Linked DNA regions of Bacillus pumilus. The protein of the gene in region 1 interacts with the protein of each later gene in a pairwise test. Links are inferred from orthologs where the notes say so. Each region holds a gene or a part of one and is shown on either strand. Other genes may lie near its edges. The genes, in order: GKC25_RS16910 and ndk.

Region 1 (3,517 bases):
CTTCCTCCATTTTTTGAAGCAGGCTTGATATATGAATATTCAAGGGTAGACCCTCCAATCTAAAAAAGTCTCTTTTCAACATTATTTTACCAAATGAACAAACCAAATGGGTTCATTTTTTCAAAGCAGTGCGCTCCCGCCTCTCTTATTTGACCCGTCATAGCCCTTCACACATAATAAAAGGAACAAAATCGTCTATGAAAGGATTGAATAATGGACAAACTCACTTCTCTTTTTCAGAAACAAAAAGTCTTTCAAAAGCCGCCGGTTCAAGAACGCATCCGCCTCCTTAAAGACTTAAAAGCAGAAATCAAACAGCATGAAAAGGATATTTTACAAGCCTTAGCCCATGATTTACATAAATCCGAACAAGAAGCCTATACAACAGAGATTGGGATGGTATATGAAGAAATCAATCATACCATCAAGCACCTTCACAAATGGGCAAAGCCAACACGCGCGCGAACACCTCTGACTCATATCGGATCGAAAAGCATGATCATCAAAGAACCTTACGGCAGTGTGCTCATCATTGCTCCTTGGAACTATCCTTTCCAATTGGCTCTTTCTCCATTAGTCGGAGCTATTGCTGCGGGTAATGCCGTCATCTTAAAACCGTCTGAGCTGACGCCGCAAGTCTCACAAATAATCAGCGCAATGGTGGAACGTGTATTTCAAGAAGACCATGCAGCTGTCGTAGAAGGCGGTGTAGATGTCAGTACAGAGCTGCTGAAACTGCCCTTTGATTATATCTTCTTTACAGGAAGTGTGGCAGTCGGCAAAATCGTCATGGAAGCCGCCGCAAAGCATTTGACACCTGTCACACTTGAGCTTGGCGGAAAAAGCCCTTGCATCGTCATGCCTGATGCAGACATCAAACTAGCGGCGAAGCGAATCACTTTCGGCAAATTCACCAATGCAGGGCAAACATGCATTGCGCCAGACTATTTGCTCGTTCATGAGTCCATTAAAGAGGACCTTTTGCGGGAAATGACAGCTTGTATCCGGGACTTTTATGGTGAACACCCTGAAACACATCCGCACTTTGGGAAAAATGTCAGCCAGCGTCATTTTGACAGACTCTCACAATTCCTCTCAAATGGAACGATTGTCACGGGTGGACAGCGCAATGAACACGAGCTCAAAATCGCTCCGACCATTTTAGACCACATCACATGGGAAGATCCCGTCATGCAGGAGGAAATTTTCGGACCGATTCTGCCTGTCATGACCTTTGATTCTCTGCATGAGGCAGCGCATATGATCAAAACAAGGCCGAAGCCGCTTGCTCTTTACTTATTTACAACAAGTAAAGAAACAGAAGCCTATATCCTAGACCATCTCTCATTTGGCGGAGGATGTATCAATGACACGCTCATGCATGTCGCTACTCCTTACCTGCCATTCGGAGGCGTGGGCGAAAGCGGCATGGGACGATATCACGGGAAAGAAAGCTTCTTTACTTTTACACATGAAAAAAGCGTCCTGCGCCAAACCAATCGCTTCGATTTTTCCTTCCGTTATCCAAATGCGAAAAACGGACTCGACTTGGTTCGTAAATTTTTAAAATAAACAAGACGAAGGGGCTCTCCCCTCGTCCTCTTTTCACTCAATACCTTGGATACACCAGTTGATTTCTTCGATCCCCATTTGCTTTAAATACGCGTTTACCTTTGAAAACGGACGACTGCCAAAAAAGCCGTTTCTTGCAGAAAAAGGACTTGGATGAGGTGACTCAATGATGTAATGCTTGTTTTGATCAATGCGTTCTTTCTTATTTTGAGCATGTCTTCCCCATAACACAAAAACGACGGGCTGATCACGTTCATTCAGCACATCAATGACACGGTCTGTCACACGTTCCCAGCCCTTGCCTTTATGCGAGTTCGCCTCGCCCTTTCTCACGGTCAGCACAGTGTTTAAGAGCAACACACCCTGCTCTGCCCAGCTCACAAGTGAGCCATGATTTGGAACAGGACAGCCAAGATCATCCTTTAGCTCCTGAAAAATATTTCTCAATGATGGCGGATGCTTCACGCCAGGCTGAACAGAAAAGCTTAATCCATGTGCCTGACCTGGGCCATGATAAGGGTCTTGTCCCAAAATCACCACTTTGACCTCTTCATAAGACGTCAAATGAAGCGCACGATAAACGTCATCCGGTTTCGGAAAAACGGTCTGCGTGCGATATTCTTCCTTCATCCATTCACGTAATTCCTGATAATACGGCTGTTCAAATTCACTTTTCATCACAGCCCACCAACTATCATTTAAAAATGGCTTCATTGGGGTTCTCCTCCTTCTATCTGCTGCGTTAGTCTGGAGATCATCGGTTTTCCGTCCCACACAATATCACTCTCTGATTCTCGTTTTTTCATCGCTGGTTCTTCTAATAAGACAGCAAAGTTAGCTGTCGGCAGGTCACCCAGCTCATGCTTTTCACTTAGATCATCTAAGTAGTTCTTCCTTGTTTCACCAAGATCACTAGACTGATTCCCACCGCCGTCAAAAAACGCATAGATCACGCTGGCAGCTGGCACTCGTTTGACACGGGCATGCTGTGATACACGCAAAAAGAAGTCCCAGTCCCAATAATGATGCATCGCTGGATCAAAATAGCCAATCTCATCGTGTATACAGCGTTTGTACATACTGCCGGAAGGAACATAGGTAGAAAAAACACGCATATCCTCAATAGCTGCTGTATAAGCAAATAAACGTCTCGACACCGGGAAACGGGTCGCGCCTTTTTCTTCAAATGACACAATTTCTGCATCAGAAAAGACAAAATCGGCGTCCTCCAGCGCCTTACTCATACGTTCAATATGACAAGGTGTAAAATAATCATCGTCGTCACTCAGCATGATGACATCGCCTGTCAGCTCCCGCACCCCCACGTTTCTAGCATTCACATGCTGGACATTCTCATCTAAATGGATCAAGCGGATCGGAAGTTCAGAGTAGAGTTCCTGGATGATGTCGACTCGCTCTCCTGCATCATTCACAACCACAATTTCAAAAGGCTGTACAGTTTGTCTCGTAATGGATTCAAGCAGCTCACACAGTGCGCTGAGCCGGTTATGTGTCACAATTAATAAGGAAATCTTCATATTCAGCTTACTCCTTTAATAAATTCGTCTTTTTCCATTAAAACATAAAATGACGTTCTTCTCATGATATAAAAGGCGGTTTGATGTGACGGGAAAATGGGAATTTTTGATGAAAAGGAGTGATCACGATGGAATATTTCACAGTAGAAAATAGCAAAGAAGCCAAACAGACCATTGAACAAATACGTTCAGCAAAGGATGATATTTTTGTTTTTGCGTACGATCCAGAACGCTCTGATACCGTCACAGAGCATACGAATGCCAAAAGCATGACAGCGGTCGATCAAGGGATTTTAGATCAAATCGCCAATGTCATCCGCACCCGGGATGACGAGCTCATGGCCAAAATGATGTCAGTTGGCGCCGATCAGGAATTAGCTTTAACTCTTTTAGACGAACTCAAAAAG
Region 2 (2,976 bases), 1.3 Mb from region 1 along the record:
GATCGGCTCTGCCCCCATCACCTTTGTCCAATGCTTCCAGTCGTTGTTTTCAACGACAAGTGCAATAGGAGAACCTAATGTTTTCCCGTGGCGAACACCACTTAACACTTTCGCTTGGTCTTTTTCAATCTGCATTCTTCGCCCGCGGCCGTGACCTTTTTGTCTTCTAGCCAATTCATAATTGATGTCATCCTGCTCTATGTAAAGTCCCGCTGGAACGCCTTCAATAATTGTGGTCAATTGTGGACCATGTGATTCACCTGCTGTTAAGTATCTCATGACTTGATCTCCCTTCATCGCATTAACGCTTTTAAGTAAAACTATGATAACACACTTACTACTAAAAAGTCAGCTACAACCCCTTCTTTTGATAAAAGAAAGTATCAGCAGATGTCAGTCCAAACTTTTCTGGGTGAAAAATTTGTTCAGTAGAACCAACAAATAATACGCCATTTGGTTTTAAACTGCTGCTCATTTTCATGTAAATTTCTTCTTTTGCCTCTTCTGTAAAGTAAATGAGGACATTTCGGCACACGATAAGATCAAGCTGTTTTTCATAAGGATCTGCTAAAAGGTTGTGCTTCTTAAATTGAATGTGCTTTCGCACCTCATCCTTCACAGTGTAAAATGAAGAATCTTCTTTTGTGAAATATTTTTGCTTGATTTGATCTGGTACCTCTTGCAATGATCGTTCATGATATCTTCCTTTTTGAGCTGATTGCAGAACTTTATCATCAATATCAGTTGCAATAATTTGGAAGTCCTTCACAAGCGGATGGCTTGATAGAAGCATTGAGAGTGTATACGGCTCCTCTCCTGTCGAACATGCTGCACTCCATATTTTTAGGGTGCCGCTGTTTTTCGAAAGCAGCGGAAGAATTTTTTGGTCAAGCACTTCCCAGCGCTGATAGTTTCGGTAAAATTCTGACACATTGATCGTCATTCGATCCATCGTCTCATCTAATAGTGCTCTATCTTTTTCAAGGGCAGCCGCGAATGCTTCAAAATCTCTATATCCTTTTTTATCATAAAGTGATGTTAATCTTCGTTTCATTTGTGCTTCTTTATATAAATTCAGATCCACCCCGGTTAGTTTTTTCCATTTTCCGACAAATACTTGATATTGATCCATCAAAGTCCTCTCCTGTCTCATCTATCTTTGTCCTAGTATAGCTGTTTTTATCGAAAATTTGTATCTTCTCATGCGAAATTTCGTGTAGAAATATTCATATAAAAAAGCCAAGGTGCTCATTTGATGAACACCTTGGCTTGAACATTAATAAATCCAGCTTGAGATGGTTTGATCCCAGCTTGTGAGTTCTTCTTGTTTGAAGAATAAGTTGATTTCTCTTTCAGCACTTTCTGGTGAGTCTGAGCCATGGATAATGTTTTTTCCAACCGTCAATCCATAGTCTCCTCTAATTGTGCCTGGAAGCGCTTCCTTCGGGTTTGTTTTGCCGATAATCTGTCTTGTTACATCTACTACCTGTTCACCTTGCCATACCATTGCAAATACTGGTCCTGACGTAATAAAGTCAACCAATTCCCCGAAAAATGGTTTTTCTTTATGCTCTCCGTAATGTGTTTCTGCTACTTCTTTTGGAATACTCATTAGTTTTGCACCAACAAGCTGAAGCCCCTTTTTTTCGAATCTTGACACAATTTCACCAATTAATTGTCTTTCCACACCATCAGGTTTGACCATAAGAAATGTTTTGTCCATATACGTTCTCCACCCCGTCGTTATGTATGTATAGGCTTACATTGTTACAAAGTGATCGTATCATTTTTTTTTATAATAATCAATTTTTGACAAAAAATTTCACAAAAAAACCAATCAACAACATGTTGATTAGAATTTTCGTTTACCAATATATTTGGCAATGGAGGCGAGTGACGTTTTCGCTCGTCCTCGAGGAAGTTTGTCCAGCTGTTCAAATGCCTTCTTCAAATACATTTCACTCACTCGAATCGAGCGGTCGATCGCATCTGTTTGTTTGAGATGTTCAATCACAGGCTTCAGCTGCATTTCCGTTGTTTCACTATTAATCAGCTTTAATTGGCCTTCGAGTGCCTGGTTCTTCAGTGCATATAAGACCGGGAGTGTGACATTTCCTTGTAAAAGGTCTCCCCCAACAGGCTTACCAAGCTCTTCTTCAGTTGATGTGAAATCAAGCACATCATCAATGATCTGATAGGACATACCGACATAATAGCCAAACCAGTAAAGGGCTTTATGTGTTTTCTCATCTGTACCTGCTGCTATCGCACCTAACTGGCAGCTGCCTGCAATGAGCAAGGCTGTTTTTCGTTTGATTCTTCTTAAGTATGTACGCAGGTTTTGATCCATATTGTATTTGTCTTTCACTTGCTCGATTTCACCAAGACAGAGCTCGACGACCATCTTTGACAAAATTTCATGCGCCATTGGGTGATTGATCTTTGTCATATACTCAAGCGATCTTGCAAACATATAATCTCCTGTGTACATGGCAATTCGATTGTCCCATTTTGCCTTAATCGTTGGCTTGCCTCTTCTCAGCTCAGCATCATCAATGACATCATCATGAACGAGCGATGCCATATGAATCAGCTCAAGAGCAACGGCAACATATTTAATTTTATTAATGTCATAGTCGCCAAACATGCCTGAAAGGAGAACAAAAACGGGGCGGATTCGTTTTCCGCCCGCTTGCAGCAAATGAAGACCTGCTTCACTTAATAATGCATAATCAGAGCGAACTGTTTGTTCAAGCTCTTTTTCAATAATATCGATATCATGATTTAAAAAAGAGATCATTGCTTTTAGTTTCATTATTTTCACCCAAATATCGTTTATTCAAAGCTTCTTTCCGATATGTGTTGCTGCTACACCGCCTGTAAATGGATGATACGAGACATCAGACAGACCCGCCTCTTCGAAAAGAGCCGCCAGTTCTTTCATGCCAGGGAACGCTTTGGCTGATTCTTGAAGCC

Evidence for each region.
Region 2: the proteins of GKC25_RS16910 (region 1) and ndk interact in binary tests that used the Escherichia coli proteins (3 or more experiments, as listed by UniProt). The link is inferred for Bacillus pumilus from one-to-one orthologs.

Annotation. Positions count from the first base shown.
Region 1 is NZ_CP046128.1:3,306,862-3,310,378, forward strand. What follows is about bases 447-3,426. They hold GKC25_RS16910 (uracil-DNA glycosylase), read right to left. Parts: upstream 2,287-3,426; coding sequence 1,606-2,286; downstream 447-1,605. Other genes in these bases: GKC25_RS16905 (aldehyde dehydrogenase), read left to right, coding at 447-1,572; GKC25_RS16915 (glycosyltransferase family 2 protein), read right to left, coding at 2,283-3,110; GKC25_RS16920 (general stress protein), read left to right, coding at 3,239-3,426. In the rest of the region: GKC25_RS16900 (YwdI family protein), read right to left, coding at 1-43; more of GKC25_RS16905, read left to right, coding at 214-446; more of GKC25_RS16920, read left to right, coding at 3,427-3,517. UniProt on the Escherichia coli protein: Excises uracil residues from the DNA which can arise as a result of misincorporation of dUMP residues by DNA polymerase or due to deamination of cytosine.
Region 2 is NZ_CP046128.1:1,976,474-1,979,449, forward strand. It holds ndk (nucleoside-diphosphate kinase), read right to left. Parts: upstream 1,724-2,976; coding sequence 1,277-1,723; downstream 1-1,276. Other genes in the region: aroC (chorismate synthase), read right to left, coding at 1-279; GKC25_RS09840 (CheR family methyltransferase), read right to left, coding at 353-1,132; hepT (heptaprenyl diphosphate synthase component II), read right to left, coding at 1,853-2,815; GKC25_RS09855 (demethylmenaquinone methyltransferase), read right to left, coding at 2,840-2,976. UniProt on the Escherichia coli protein: Major role in the synthesis of nucleoside triphosphates other than ATP. The ATP gamma phosphate is transferred to the NDP beta phosphate via a ping-pong mechanism, using a phosphorylated active-site intermediate.